Regions from separate parts of the Brenneria roseae subsp. americana genome, predicted to be linked through region 1. Evidence: riboswitches for the same ligand, from Rfam matches in the RefSeq annotation. Region 1 holds a riboswitch; the other holds the start of a gene.
The links. A riboswitch is a leader RNA that binds a small molecule or an ion and turns the genes downstream of it on or off. The one in region 1 is predicted to bind thiamine pyrophosphate.
Positions count from the first base shown of each region.

Region 1 (7,910 bases):
GGCGTCTGGGCGCAAAAGATCCGGCCGCCCAGGGAGCCGATGCGATTAACGTCAGCGCCGCGGTTATGGACCCCTTCTTTGGCCTGATGCGTTTTGCCAGTGAAAAAACGTTCCCGCCGGTCTCCACCAACTGGGGTTATTTCACCACGCCGAAAATCGAAGAGCTGATTAGCAAAGCGCGTAACGCTTTTGATCCCAACGCGCTGGACGCCGCAACCGCTGAATTACATAAGGAAATGGTCGACGAAACGCCCTTTTTGTACGTCGCTCATGATATGGCGCCCCGTGCTATCTCGCCTGCGGTCAGCGGCGTGGTTCAGGCTCAGAGCTGGATGATCGATCTTACCTCGGTTGTAAAGGGAAACTGAGCGACGGTTTCTCTCCGGCCGGCTTATCTCCGCATTTCTCCTGATAAATGCGCCGGGCATGTGTTTAAACCCGGCGCAGACTACCGGTCCTGAGGGAAACGTTAATCGCGCTTAAGTGGCCGACATCAACGGTGTAGAGGTGCTTTTTATCTTCGGTCTGCGAGGTTTGTCATGCTCACTTATATTATTCGTCGCCTGCTGCTGGCGACGCCTATTCTGCTCGGGGTGGCGCTGGTCTGTTTCATGCTGGTGCATATGACGCCAGGCGATCCGCTGGTTTCCGTTATGCCGCCGGACGCGTCCGAAGCGCTACGGCAGCAGCTTATCCAGGCTTATGGTTTTGATAAACCCTTGCCGGTGCAGTTCGGCCTCTGGCTGTGGCATGCCGTGCAGGGCGATTTGGGCATGTCTATCGCCAGCGGCCGTCCGGTAAGCAGCGAAGTGATGAATGCCGTGGGCTATTCACTGCGCCTCGCCTTGCTCGCCTCGTTCATCGGTTTTGCCTTAGGCAGCCTGTTTGGTTTTGTGGCGGGTTATTTTCAGGATAGCTGGATTGATCGAATCGCCTCCGCCTTTTCCATTTTTGGCGTCAGCGTGCCGCATTATTGGCTGGGTATGCTGCTGGTTATCATTTTTTCTTCACAGCTCAACTGGCTGCCTGCCACCGGGGGCGGTCCGATGGGGGCGATGGATTGGGCCTGGGATTGGGCGCATCTGAAATTCATGTTATTGCCCGCCATTACGCTGTCCGTCATCCCAACGGGCATCATCGCGCGGACCGTGCGTGCGCAGGTGGCGGAAACGCTGGCGCAGGAATTTATTATCGGACTGCGGGCGAAAGGGATCGGCGAATTTGCGCTATTTACCCATGTGGCGAAAAACGCGGCGCCTACCGCGCTGGCGGTGATGGGGTTGCAGATCGGCTACCTGATGGGAGGCTCCATTCTGGTTGAAACCGTATTTGCCTGGCCGGGAACCGGGCTGTTGCTCAATTCGGCGATTTTCCAACGTGATTTGCCGCTGCTGCAAGGCACTATCTGGGTGCTGGCGCTGTTCTTTGTTCTGCTTAATTTGCTGGTTGATATCCTGCAAACGCTGTTCGATCCGCGCATCAAGAGGGCCTGATGATGAATCTGAATCTTGTTCGCCCGGTCCCGCGACTGGCTCCGACAGAAAAATCACCGGGATATTGGCGCGTCGTGCTGGAGAGGGTGATGCGCGATCCTTCGGCGCTGAGCGTGGGGGCGGTGATTTTATGTCTTCTGATTCTGGCGGTGCTGGGGCCGTGGATCGTTCAGAGCGACCCCTATGCCACCTCCATGTTCAATCGCCTGAAACCCATCGGCTCTCCTGGCTTCCCGCTGGGTTCCGATGAGCTGGGGCGCGATATGCTGTCGCGTTTGCTGCTGGGGACCCGGCTGTCTTTATTTATGGGGATTACGCCGGTGGTGATCGCGTTTTTTATCGGTTCGACGATCGGCATTATTGCCGGCTACGCGGGCGGCTGGCTGAACAGCGCGATCATGCGTACCGTCGATGTTTTTTATGCGTTTCCTTCCGTATTGCTGGCGATTGCCTTATCCGGCGCGATGGGCGCCGGGGTGGTGAATGCCCTGATTTCCCTGACGCTGGTTTTTGTGCCGCAGGTGGCGCGTATCGCGGAGAGTGTGACGACGCAGGTGCGCAACCGCGATTACATTGAAGCGGCGCGCGCCTCCGGCGCTTCGGCGTTCACCATTATACGCACTCAGGTGTTGGGGAATGTGCTGGGGCCGATCTTCGTTTTCACCACCGGCCTGATTTCGGTATCGATGATTCTGGCCTCGGGGCTCTCTTTTCTCGGGCTGGGGGTCACTCCGCCGGAGCCGGAATGGGGATTGATGCTGAATACGCTGCGTACCGCGATTTATACCCAGCCGTGGGTTTGCGCGCTGCCCGGCGTGATGATTTTCGTCACCTCGGTCTCTTTTAATATTCTGGCCGATCGTCTGCGGATGGCAATGGCTGTACGGAGTTGACTATGGATAATCACGACATCGGCGGGCCGGCTCAGCCGCTGCTTATCGGGCAGAAACTGGTCAAACATTTTCCGGTGAAAGGGGTGTTGGGAAAACGCGCTCTGGTGCGGGCGGTGGACGGCATCGATTTCTCGGTGCTGAAGGGGGAAACGCTGGGGGTTGTGGGAGAGTCCGGATGTGGAAAATCCACGACCGCCCGCGTACTTATGCAGCTCATTGAACAAGACAGCGGCGAGCTTATTTTCGATGGGCAGTCCGTCGGCGGCCAGCGATTGCCGCTGCACCACTACCGGCGTCAGGTGCAAATGGTATTTCAGGATAGCTATTCATCGCTCAATCCCCGGCTGACCATGGAACAATCAGTGGCATTTGGTCCGCTGGTGCATGGCGTCGGCAAGCGGGAGGCTCAGGCGCGGGCGCGGGATTTGATGGCGCGCGTCGGGCTGGAGCCGTCACGTTTTGCCGGTCGTTACGCGCATGAATTATCTGGCGGACAGCGCCAGCGGGTCAACATCGCCCGCGCTCTGGCTGTCGATCCTCGTCTGGTGATCCTTGATGAAGCGGTATCCGCACTGGATAAATCCGTTGAGGCGCAGGTGATTAACCTGCTGTTGGATTTGAAAGATAGCCTGAGTCTGACCTATGTATTTATCAGTCATGATTTGCACGTTGTGCGCTATCTCTCCGATCGCATCATGGTGATGTATCTGGGGGAAGTGGTTGAAATTGGGCCGGCGGAGACGCTGTTTGCCGGGGCATTACATCCCTATACCCGCGCGTTGCTCAGCTCCATGCCATCCATGGACCCGACGCAGCGTACGCTGAGATCTCCGTTGAGCGGCGATCCGCCCAGTCCGATCGATCCGCCTTCGGGCTGTCGTTTTCACACGCGTTGCCCGTATGCCGAACCGGTGTGCGCGCAGCGTACGCCGCGGTTGTATTCCGCGGCGCATCAGCATTTCGCCGCCTGCCTGATGATTGAGCCCGATTCCGGACATTCGCGGCGTTCCGCCGATCTTATCCCCGTTAAGGAGGCCTGAATGGCAGAGCAACTCATGATCGATGTGCGGGATCTTAAGGTGCGTTTCCGCCGGGGCAACCAGACGGTATCGGCGGTAAATGGAGTGAGCCTTGAGGTGGCCAGCGGCGAGGTTCTGGCGCTGATTGGCGAATCCGGTTCGGGAAAAAGCGTCACCCTGCGGGCCCTGATGCGCCTCCATCCTGAACGCAGCACCGCCATTGAAGGCCAGATTCATATCGCCGGACAGGATGTGATGGCGCTTTCCAAAAGCCAGCTGCGCGCCCTGCGTGGCCCGGTGGCGGCGATGATCTTTCAGGAACCGTTGCTGGCGATGGATCCGGTCTATACCGTCGGCGCGCAAATCATCGAAGCGCTGCGCCAGCATCGTCCGTTGTCTTATGCCGAGGCGCGGCTTGCGGCGCTGGAGGCTCTGCGCCGGGTGCGCATTCCCAGCCCCGAACAGCGGCTCGACGCCTATCCGCATGAAATGTCCGGCGGGATGCGTCAGCGGGCGATGATCGCGCTGGCGTTGTCGTGCCAGCCACAGTTATTGCTGGCCGATGAGCCGACGACCGCGCTGGATGCGACGGTGCAAATCCAGATTCTGATCCTGCTGCGCGAGTTACAGCAGGACCTCGGTCTTTCAATCGTTTTCGTGACGCATGATATCGGGGCGGCCGTCGAGGTGGCCGACCGGGTTGCCGTGATGTACGGCGGCCGCATTGTCGAACAGGCGCCGCTACAGGAGCTATTGAATAATCCCCGCCACCCGTACACCCAGGTGCTGCTGAGCACCCGGCCGAAAGACGGGCTCAGAAAAGGCGAAAGGCTGGTCAGTATTCCCGGCTCGCCGCCGGACCTGACGCGCTTACCCGACGGGTGCGCTTTTTCTCCCCGCTGCCCGCGCGCCAGCGATGTGTGCCGCAGCCAACTGCCGGCTTCACAGAACGTGGCCGCCGGGCATCAGATTCGTTGTCATCACTGGATGGCAGATCGCCTGAGCGATCCGGCGTCATGAATGAAGGAATAATCACTATGCAGGATAATGCGTTCGCTTTTATGCCCTACCCGGCGGTTGCCGTCGGGCACGCGCCGCACGGCCCGCTGGCCGGTGTTACGTTCGCGGTGAAGGATCTGTTTGACGTGGCGGGCTATCCGACCGGGGGCGGCAATCCTCACGTGCTCGCCATGTCGGGGATAAAACAGCGCACGGCGCCGACGGTGCAGCGGCTGCTGGATGCGGGGGCGGAACTGGTGGGGAAAACCCATACCAACGAGATGGCGTTCTCCATGAGCGGCAAGAATATGCATTATGGCACCCCGCGTAACGGCGCGGCGCCCGATCGCATTCCCGGCGGATCGTCATCGGGTTCGGCGTCGGCGGTGTCTAACCATCTGTGCGATTTCGCCCTCGGGACGGATACCGGCGGTTCGGTTCGCACGCCGGCGAGTTACTGCGGCCTGTACGGATTGCGCCCCAGCCACGGTCGGATTTCTCTGCAAGACTGTCAGCCGCTTTGTCCGAGTATGGATACGACGGGCTATTTTACCCGCGACGCCGACTTGTTCGCTCGGGTCGGGGAGTGCCTGCTGGGTGAGGACGACGCGCCGCTGCCCGCCCGGCCGGAATGGGTGATTTGCGAGGCGCTGTTTGCGTTACTGCCCGCGGCATCGCAGGCGGCGCTGTTGCCCGCGCTGGAACAGATCAAGGCCGTCGCCGGCGAATTGGCGCCGCTAGCCGGACAGCTTCCTGCGCTGGAGGACGCTTACTGGGCCTTCCGTTTTATTCAGGGACGCGAAGCCTGGCTGGCGCAGGGGAAAAGAATAAAGCGCGATGGCTTGGTCCTGGGGCCGGATGTTGCCGGTCGTTTCGCCTGGAGTGAAAGCGTGACCGATGAGCAATATCTTACTAGCTGTGCTGTTCGTGAGCGTTTTCGCGCGGCCTGGCAGGCGCTGGCGGGCAATCGTATTCTGGTCTTGCCCACGGTGCCGGATATTGCGCCGCTGCTGAACGCGAATGATGCTGATATCGAAGAAACCCGGCGTTTGTCTCATCATCTGTTAGCGATTGCCGTACTGTGCGGCGTACCGCAGGTTAATCTGCCGCTGGCGCAAAAAGAGGGCGCGCCGCTGGGGATTTCTCTGATTGGGCCTCGCGGCAGCGATCGGAGTCTGGTCAACGCCGCCGCGCAGATTGGCCGTCACTATTCCTGCGTGCGCTGAAGCCCGGCTTGCCGTCAGGCCGCTCGGATTTTTTGCCCGCGGAGCGATAAATGGGGATTGTTGCCGGCCTGTTTGTTAGACATACTATAAAACGATATGGCTGGCGGTCGATTGCTCGATCGTATCCATATTAACGTGAATTAAATGACTCGGGGTGCCCGTGCGGTAACGCATGGCTGAGAAATACCCGTATTACCTGAACTGGATAATGCCAGCGGAGGGAAGTCACGGTATTCCCCAACCGGTTACCGCCTTCTTGAACGCCGGTTGGGAGAATGATGAATACTCGACCTGTCCCTCTACCTGCTGCCTGTGCGGCGGCCTGTCTAACACAATTTCATGCGTTGTCTCCGCTTGTACACTGTCTGACCAACGATGTGGTGCAGTCGTTTACGGCGAATGTCCTGCTGGCGTTGAACGCGTCGCCCGCGATGGTGGTCGATCCCGGCGAAGCCGCGCAGTTCAGCGCGCTGGCGGATGCGCTGCTGATTAACGTGGGGACGCTGGAGCGGGATCGCGCAGATGCCATGCTGGCTGCGGTTCACAGTGCGAATCAGGCGGGAACGCCGTGGGTGCTTGATCCCGTCGCCGTCGGCGGACTGACGTTCCGCACGCAGTTTTCTCATGAGTTGCTAGCTCTGAAACCGGCGGCTGTGCGTGGAAACGCCTCGGAGATTATGGCGCTGTCCGGGCTGAACGCACAGGGACGAGGTGTGGACAGTACCAACGATTCGTTAAGTGCGCTGCCGGCCGCTCGCGATCTGGCGCGCCGTCTGTCAGCCGTCGTCGCCGTGACGGGAGAAATCGATTACGTCACCGATGGTGAGCGGGATTTTTCGATTAACGGCGGCGATAAAATCATGACTCGCGTCGTCGGAACAGGGTGTGCCTTATCCGCAGTAGTGGCGGGATTCTGTGCGCTTGACGGCGATCGGTTGCAACATGTGGCGGCCGCCTGCTATGTCATGTCGCTGGCCGGCAAACTGGCTGCGTTACAGGCCCAGGGACCGGGCAGTTTTATCCCGGCCTTTCTCGATCGGCTTTATGGTCTGCGTGCGGAGGATCTGGCATGAAACGGATTAACGCACTGACGATCGCGGGCACCGATCCCAGCGGCGGCGCGGGCATTCAGGCGGATTTAAAAACGTTTTCCGCGCTAGGGGCTTATGGCGCCTCGGTCATTACCGCGCTGGTGGCGCAGAACACGCGCGGCGTACAGTCGGTCTACCGGATTGAACCCGCCTTTGTCGCGGCCCAGTTGGATTCGGTGTTGAGTGATGTCCGTATTGATAGCGCCAAAATTGGGATGTTGGCGCAGGCGGACATTGTTGAAGCCGTTGCCGAACGGTTGCATCATTACCCGCTGCCTTACGTCGTGTTGGATACGGTTATGCTGGCGAAAAGCGGCGATCCGCTGCTTTCGTCCGAGGCCGTGGAGGCGCTGCGGCGTTTATTGCTCCCTCTGGCGTCGCTGATTACGCCGAACCTGCCGGAGGCCGCGGCGCTGCTTGATTGTCAGCCTGCCGCCAGCGAGCGGGAGATGGTCGAACAGGGGGAAGCGTTGCTGGCAATGGGATGTCAGGCGGTTTTGATGAAGGGCGGACACCTGAGCGAAGAGGAAAGCCCTGACTGGTTGTTCAGCCGGCAGGCATCGCCGCTGCGTTTTACCTCCCCGCGAGTCAATACCCGACATACACATGGCACCGGGTGTACCCTCTCCGCCGCGCTTGCGGCATTGCGGCCACGGCATGCGTCCTGGGCGGATACGGTGAGAGAAGCCAAAGCGTATCTACAACAGGCGTTGCAACAGGCGGATTCGCTGGAGGTCGGGCAGGGGATCGGGCCGGTACATCATTTCTATCGCTGGTGGTGAAAGAAAGGAATAAGAAAATCACCTGGATAAAATAATCTGAATTCATGGACATCCTGACATACTCCCGGTAATTTTTGCTGATAAATAAGCGAGTTGCTCATTAAGTGGTGACTCGCTTTGCCTTGATTTCTTCATTCCTGTATTTGCATTTGAAGAGGACAACAAGTATAAGCCGTTGGCATTGTGGCGCGGGTTCAGGCCGTGCGGCACGATGATAAACAAGTAGTCGGTAAATCGTGATCAGAGGCAGTAGTGACACATAAGAACAATAACCTTGCAGGCGAGCAAGAGCGCAGGCAGTACCAGCAGACGTTAAACAGCAGTGAGGGAAAGGCGATGGCAGGTTCAACACGTGGCATCATGATCGCCAAAATACTTCAGACGATACTCAATGTCGGATTACTGTT
Region 1 is NZ_QDKJ01000011.1:78,479-86,388, forward strand. It holds gene B4923_RS14600 (ABC transporter substrate-binding protein) at 1-368, shown strand, start outside; gene B4923_RS14605 (ABC transporter permease) at 540-1,493, shown strand; gene B4923_RS14610 (ABC transporter permease) at 1,496-2,386, shown strand; gene B4923_RS14615 (ABC transporter ATP-binding protein) at 2,389-3,426, shown strand; gene B4923_RS14620 (ABC transporter ATP-binding protein) at 3,427-4,425, shown strand; gene B4923_RS14625 (amidase) at 4,443-5,630, shown strand; TPP riboswitch at 5,771-5,870, shown strand; gene thiM (hydroxyethylthiazole kinase) at 5,909-6,703, shown strand; gene thiD (bifunctional hydroxymethylpyrimidine kinase/phosphomethylpyrimidine kinase) at 6,700-7,503, shown strand; gene psiE (phosphate-starvation-inducible protein PsiE) at 7,840-7,910, shown strand, end outside.

Region 2 (7,910 bases), on a different contig from region 1:
GACCTGCGCTCAGCGCAATACGCAGTGAGGTAAACAAGGTTTGCCACAAAACAGGCTGTTGCAACACGGCGATCAGTGAAAGATTAACGCCGTCAACAACCACCGCCAGCAGGGGCGGGGCCACTAAAAGCAGTAACGCGCCAATCAGCACGCTGTCACAAAACTGGCTCAACGGGCTGTCCTGCGGGTTACGCCATACTAACTGCTGGGTGCTGCCGACCGGCAAGATACGGCCCAGGCGCTGGCTGAGCAGCACCAGCCCGAGACAGCAGCTCATCTGGATTAACGCCAGTAACGCGGCGCGCGAGGGATCGTAATCAAAGCTCAGCGCCTGATAAATGGCCAATTCAATGGTGGTTGCCTGTGGACCGCCGCCAAGAGACAGCACGGTGGCAAAACTGGCAAAGCAAAGCATGAAAATCAGTGCGGCCGTCGGCAAAATTTGTCTGCGCAGTGCGGGCCATTCGACGATACGCAAATGCTGCCAATCATTCATGCCCAATTGAGCAGCCAACTGGCGCTGCTCTGTCGCAATACTTTCCAGCGATTGCAATAACAGGCGGGTCGCCAGCGGTAGGTTAAAGAAAATATGCGCCAGCAGAATGCCTTGCAGACCATAAGGTGAAAACGGGTAGGGCAGGCCTAAAAATCCCAGTAGCTGCGCCAGCCAACCTTGCCGGCCATACACGCTGAGCAGACCAAAAACGGCGACCAGCACGGGCAGCACCAGCGTCATGGCGCAGAGTCGCAATAGCCAACGGTAGCCGGGGAAACGGCGACGGTACAAGGCCCTGGCGAGGAAAATGGCGGGGACGGTAGAAAGCAGTGCGGACAGGAATGCCTGCCAGAAGGTGAATCGAATGACATGCCACAGATAGCTGTCCTGCCATAAGGTCTGCCACTGGCTGTCGGGGGCCTGTAGCCATAGCGCCCCGAAAGCCAGAACGGCGACTGAAATTAACAGCGTAGCAGCCAGTAATCCCGGCCACAGACTTCCTGCGGTCAGTGGCTGACTGCGCGTTGCCATGCCTGAATCCAGTTATTCCTTTGCTCCGCCACCTGTTGCGCGCTGTATTGCAATGCTTTCTCCGGTACAGGGAGGGTTGCGAATCCAGCCGGCAATTCGGTTGGGATAACCGGGTACATCCAGTTGGTCGTGGGAATCGCCTGCTGGAATGCCGGACTCAGAATGAATTGCATAAAACGTTTTGCCAGTTCCGGCTGTTTGCTGGCGGCCAGTTGCCCGGCGACTTCAATTTGCAGGTAATGCCCTTCACTGAAATTCGCGGCCGCGTAATTCTCTTTTTTCTCTTCAATAATGTGATACGCCGGAGATGTTGTATAGCTGAGTACCAGATCGGCCTCGCCTTTCAGGAACAGACCGTAGGCTTCGCTCCAGCCTTTGGTGACCGTAACGGTTTTTTTCGCCAGTTTCTGCCACGCCTGCGGAGCCTGATCGCCATACACTTGCTGCATCCATAACAGCAGTCCCAAACCCGGCGTACTGGTGCGCGGATCTTGATAAATCACTTTCCACGCTTCCGGACTGTCGATCAGCTCATGCAGGCTTTTGGGGGGATTCTTCAGGGTTTCTTTGTTGTAAACAAACGCAAAATAGCCGTAGTCGTAAGGGACAAACGTCGTGTTGTTCCACCCGCCAGGCACGTTAACCGCGCTGGTATCCAGATCGTTTTTTGTGAACAGGCCGGTCTGTTCCGCAGCCTGCAACAGGTTATTGTCCAGCCCTAAAATGATATCCGCCTTGCTGTTTTTACCTTCCATCCGCAGGCGGTTCAGCAGCGAGGCGCCATCTTCCAGCGCGACAAAATTCAGTTCGCACTCGCACTCTTTCTCAAACGCGGTTTTGATTACCGGACCCGGTCCCCATTCAGAGGCAAAAGAATCGTAGGTATATACGGTGAGCGCAGGTTTGGCGAAGGCCGGTGCGGAAATCAGTAAAAGACAAGGCAGGCTTTTTTTCAGCATGGCTGCCGAACGTTTTAATAACGATATATTTAACACTTTGCACTCCTGAGCATCATGGGGTGGCAAAGGTCTTTGAGTCAGCAATGAGCACTCTCAAATCCCTTCGCCGGTATTAACCGGATCAGGTTCGACGGGTGTTTTCTCAGCGAAAAATCTCGCGCCAATGTCAATCTTGTGGCGAAACATGTTCCGCACCCCGTTGAGAACGTCCCATTGTAAAGGGTTCAGGGGGGCAGGGGAAGGTTCTCAGTTTTCTGGCGGCGCAAACCAGGCTGATTTGAAGTCAAACCAGCCCAGCATATTCATTCTGATGCCTCGCATACTGCGCTGCCCCTGAAGTTTCAGCCAGTGATGGAGTAAAGGGTGTAGTTGGCCGCTGTTGACCAGCTTATCGCACCACTCTGCTATGGACAGGGTGTGATTGCGCCATTGCTGTGCATCATGGTGCAGATCGCTATCCAGACAGTGTTGCATCAGCGGCAGTTCATACAGCATCGCGAACAGCGAGAATTCGAGCGGTAAATAGCAGTTCACGCTACTGAACCAGATATCGCTTTCAATATTTCCCTGATACCAGTCTTCATAACTGACGATCTGTACGTGTAGCTTTACGCCATGTTTTTCCAGCAGCTTACTCATGATTTCACTGAGTATCCGGTACTCAGGATGTTCCTGATAAAAGGTCAGCGTAATTTGCTTAAGTCCCTGCGGCATGGGCAGCGGCTTGTCAGGCTGATGATGGTGCCAGCGTGGCAGCAGGCTATAGGCCGGTGACCAGTCGAGCTGACGGATAGCATCGGCGTGGCTCAGCAGGGCGATGGGGTTAAACACCTGCCAGAGCCAGCGGCGGATTTCCGGGCGTTTAGCCAGCGGAGAACGTTTATCGAACAGGATGAAATAGCAACCTTCCTCCATTCTGCTTTCCAACTGTTCATTGTGGGAATCATCGGACTGCAATTTGACGGAAACGGTCATTTCTTCCGGTCCTTCCGGCAATACCCAGATATTCACTTCATCAATAAGGGTCCGATAGCCAAAATAGTCATCGAACGCGCGTATTTTCATATGGCTGTTGTTATTGCTCACGACAGTGTAAGGACCGGTGCCAATGGGGCGTCGGGCAAAATCGGGCAGGGTTCGCCACTCCTGCGGCAGGATCATGGCGGGAACGCTGCCAAGCAGCCACGGCAGCCAGTGGTCGGCGCTGTGCAACTGCACATCAATCACAAAAGGCATCGGCGAGGTGACTTTTTTGATGTGAGAGAACAGCGGCAGTTCGGTTAGTCGGGTAAGCGAACTGATCACATCGTCCATCGTCAGCTCACGACCATGATGAAAACGGATAGAAGGACGCAGGTAGAATCGCCAACGCAACGGTTCCAGCATTTGCCAGTGATGCGCCAGATCGGGTTTTAGTTCCCCGTTTTCCTCATTTATATTAGTCAACCCGCTGAAAATTTGCCGGGCTATATGCATTTCCGAACGTCGTAATGCCGATCCTGGCAGTAGATTACACAGCGGGCGGTAATAGAGGATTCGCAGAATGTGTTTACCTTGCCGGAAACTGCGGCCAAGGTGGGCAAGCAGCATCTGACGTACCGTTTCTTTGTCGCCGACAAGCTGTACTAACTGATCGATGCGATCTTGCTCCAGTAAATCTTCTGCACGCTGCTGTTGCAGGGCCAAACCGGTATAAATGAACGCAAGCTGCGAGCGTTTGCCCCTGCCCGCTTCCGCCTGCCAGGTCAGCCATCCTTGCTGCTGCATCGCTCCCAGAAGAGAACGGATATGGCGACGTGAACAGCTTAAGACGCCGGCCAACTCTTGCAGCGTGGTGTCGGTGGTTTGTCCTTGAAAGTGTTGCCACAGACGGATGAACTGCTGTTGCAGACGGTTGGAAGACATAAAAGAGGAACTCCAGACCTTAAAGTCATCAATTTATCTTTCCCTATATTACGCCGATACTTTTACATAATGAAAGCGCGGAGGTGGCTTATGGCGATTTCACAGTTGTATCGGTTCTATCGGGTTTATCTTTCGACGTGCAAGGCGAAATGGCTGCGTTGGATGTCTGCTCAGCAGCGAGTGGCATTATTGCAACAGGCAACGCAGTGGCAAATTGTGGAGATGTCGGAAGAGGAATACCGTCACTGGATCTAGCGGTGGGAGAAGGTAGAGAAACATTCTGAGTAATGGTGCTTTTCACCAGCCAGCGAAACCTTTCGCTGGCTTTTTTTATGCATTTTTCCCCGTTGTGTCGAGTATTTTATCGACATTCTGATATTGATCATTAAGTAAAGAGTAGTAGTGGCTCAGTTTGTCTTTCTGGCTGGCGTTGCGTAGTTGTAATGCCAGATTGATGGCGGCAAGTTCCCTGGCATTGTCAGCGATTGCTTGCGGTATCTTCTTCTGTTTTGCAAGCCAGTCTGCAACTTCACCCCAATCCCACAGCGGAGAAGACCCCTTCAAACGCTGGACGGGAGAAGGAAAATCGCCAGCGCCGCGTTTCCCGTCTTTTAACAGCGCAATCGCCTGGCGTGACATAGCTGATAATGCGGCGATATCGCTGAGCCCAACCCATGCCGCGTCAACGGATTGGACATGGGCATTAATACCCGCAGACTCAATATCGCGAATGGCGCTCATTATCGCATCGGAAAAATCGGGACTTTCTCGATCAAATTCGAGATAGACGGTATTGCCGTAAAAACAGATCAGAGCATCATCGCAACCGCTGGAAAAAAGCGCATTTTCCAATCCTGTTGTTTCGGCGGTAACGCCCGATAGCGTGAGAGAAAAGTGATAGGTTGTCATGCGTTCCCCCATTAAACGGTTTTCTCGCTTAGTTTTTTTTCAATATTGCCAGACAGCTATCGACCTTACGGCAGATTTGTTTTGCATGATTTTCCGGATTTGACGGCGTGGACCAGATACTCATCATGTGGTCGTGATGGTTCTGTGTGCCGCAAATGAGCCTGCCAAAAGCATGACCGTTGCTGGGGTGAAATCTCCATCCCTGCGCTAAAGCATATTCAATGGCTGCCTGAATATGCTTATTCGGGTGTTTTTTCATCTTCATCCTGAATAATGAAATTAGGGTAATTGTAGTGTTGACAAATGTCAATATTACGCGGATATTAAATGAGAATGAAGTATAATTTATTTATTTATCAATTTGTTGCAATAAATAAAATACTGCGCGCCGCTTCGCAAATAGCGTTGCCGGGAAAAAATCGCGGAACACAGGGTTTATTCATGGGCGTAGTTTGATAAACGGCATGAAAGCCTGAATGGCGTTACGGATTGGCCGCCCCTGTCGCCAGAAATCATGTCCAGCGTCAGGGGCGGTTTTTAGAGAGGAACTAAACGTATCAGATCAATGCAGGAACGACGGCTGTTTTTGCTCGTAATCGGCGATAGAATCCTCGTGCTGCAACGTCAGCCCAATACTGTCCAGCCCGTTGATCATGCAGTGACGGCGGAAGCTGTCGATTTCAAATGGATAACTTTTCCCGCCGGCCAATACGGTCTGGTTCTCTAGATCTACGGTGAAAGTAATGCCTTCTTCACCGTCGACCAGTTTGAACAACGTATCAATATCTTCTTCGCTCAGCGTGACCGGCAGCAGTTGGTTATTGAACGAGTTACCGTAAAAAATATCGGCGAAACTCGGTGCGATCACCACCTTGAAGCCGTAATCGGTCAGCGCCCACGGCGCATGCTCGCGCGATGAACCACAGCCAAAGTTTTCACGCGCCAGCAGAATGCTGGCGCCTTTATAGCGTGGCTTATTCAGCACGAAGTCAGGATTGGGTTCCTGACCTGCTTCATCCAGAAAACGCCAGTCGTTAAACAGGTGCTGACCAAAGCCGGTTCGTGTGACCTTTTGCAGAAACTGTTTTGGAATGATGGCGTCGGTATCGACGTTAGCGGCATCCAGAGGAACCACCAGACCGATATGTTGCGTAAATTTAGCCATGTTGGTCTCTCTCTTAATTCAACTCGCGGATATCGGCAAAATGCCCCGTCACAGCAGCAGCGGCGGCCATCGCCGGGCTGACCAGATGGGTGCGTCCGGCACGGCCCTGACGCCCTTCAAAGTTACGATTACTGGTTGATGCGCAGCGTTCGCCGGGGTTCAGACGGTCATTGTTCATCGCCAGACACATTGAACAACCGGGCAGACGCCATTCGAAACCGGCTTCGATAAACACTTTATCCAGCCCTTCCAGTTCCGCCATGGTTTTAACCGGGCCTGAACCAGGTACCACAATGGCCTGAACGCCCTGAGCAACCTTACGTCCTTTGGCAATCTCGGCCGCCGCGCGCAGGTCTTCGATACGCGAGTTGGTGCAGGAGCCGATAAACACTTTATCAATCGCAACGTCTGTCAGCCTAATGCCGGGTTGTAAATCCATATAGGCCAGCGCCTTGGCGGCGGAAGCGCGTTCTACCGGATCGATGAACGATTCAGGGAACGGAATGATCTGATCGACGGCGATAACCTGACCCGGGTTGGTGCCCCAGGTAACCTGAGGTGCTATCTGGGCCGCATCCAGCGTGACAATGGTATCGAACTGCGCGTCGTCGTCTGACTTCAGCGTGCTCCAGTAGGCGACTGCCGCATCCCAATCCGTGCCTTTCGGCGCAAATTGACGTCCTTTCAGATAATTGAACGTGGTTTCATCCGGTGCGACCAGACCGGCTTTGGCGCCCATTTCAATCGCCATGTTGCACAGCGTCATACGGCCTTCCATGCTCAGCGCCTGAATGGCCTTACCACAGAATTCAACCACATGGCCGGTACCGCCCGCGCTACCGGTTTTACCGATAATCGCCAGCACGATGTCTTTGGCGGTAATTCCCGGCGCGGCATCGCCCGCCACTTCGATCTTCATGGTTTTGGCGCGCCCCTGTTTCAGGGTCTGCGTCGCCAGAACATGCTCAACTTCCGATGTGCCGATACCAAAGGCCAGAGAGCCAAAGGCGCCGTGCGTGGCGGTGTGGGAGTCGCCGCAGACGATGGTCATCCCCGGCAGCGTCATCCCCTGTTCCGGGCCGATAACGTGGACGATCCCCTGATTCGGGTGATTCAGGTCATACAGCTGTACGCCAAATTCAGCGCAGTTTTTAATCAGTTCCTGCATCTGAATACGGGCCATTTCACCACAGGCATTGATATCTTTGGTCTGGGTGGAAACGTTGTGATCCATGGTGGCGAAAGTTTTACCCGGCTGACGAACCTTACGTCCCTTCGCCCGCAGGCCGTCAAACGCCTGTGGCGAGGTCACTTCGTGTACCAGATGACGGTCAATATACAGCAGAGGCGTTTCATTCGGCGCTTCGTAGACGACATGCGCATCGAACAATTTTTGATATAACGTCTTACCCATGGTTATGCCCCTTGTGCAACAAACCGGGCGATGATATCGCCCATTTCATCCGTACCGACCGCATTGCCTTCGCTGGCCAGATCCGACGTGCGATAGCCTTCAGCCAGCGCCGTGTTAACCGCTTTTTCGATAGCGTCGGCGGCATCATCAGCCCCCACGCTGTAACGCAGCAGCAGCGCCAGCGATAAAATTTGCGCGATCGGGTTGGCAATGTTTTGACCGGCGATATCCGGCGCAGATCCCCCCGCCGGCTCATACAAACCAAATCCCTGATCGTTGAGGCTGGCAGAAGGCAACATCCCCATGGAACCGGTAATCATGGCGCATTCGTCTGACAGAATGTCGCCGAACAGGTTGGAGCACAGCAGCACGTCAAACTGGGACGGATCTTTAATCAACTGCATGGTGGCGTTGTCGATGTACAGATGGGACAGCTTCACATCTGGATATTCTTTGGCGATTTCGTTAACGATTTCACGCCACAGGATAGAACTCTGCAAAACGTTGGCTTTATCGATGGACGTCACGATA
Region 2 is NZ_QDKJ01000001.1:177,773-185,682, forward strand. It holds gene thiP (thiamine/thiamine pyrophosphate ABC transporter permease ThiP) at 1-1,027, opposite strand, end outside; gene thiB (thiamine ABC transporter substrate binding subunit) at 1,003-1,986, opposite strand; TPP riboswitch at 2,067-2,195, opposite strand; gene sgrR (HTH-type transcriptional regulator SgrR) at 2,233-3,891, opposite strand; gene sgrT (glucose uptake inhibitor SgrT) at 3,982-4,146, shown strand; gene B4923_RS00805 (helix-turn-helix transcriptional regulator) at 4,222-4,800, opposite strand; gene B4923_RS21020 (hypothetical protein) at 4,829-5,059, opposite strand; gene leuD (3-isopropylmalate dehydratase small subunit) at 5,363-5,965, opposite strand; gene leuC (3-isopropylmalate dehydratase large subunit) at 5,979-7,379, opposite strand; gene leuB (3-isopropylmalate dehydrogenase) at 7,382-7,910, opposite strand, start outside.
Region 2: linked by a shared signal. The riboswitch ahead of thiB (thiamine ABC transporter substrate binding subunit) and the one ahead of thiM (hydroxyethylthiazole kinase) in region 1 are both predicted to bind thiamine pyrophosphate.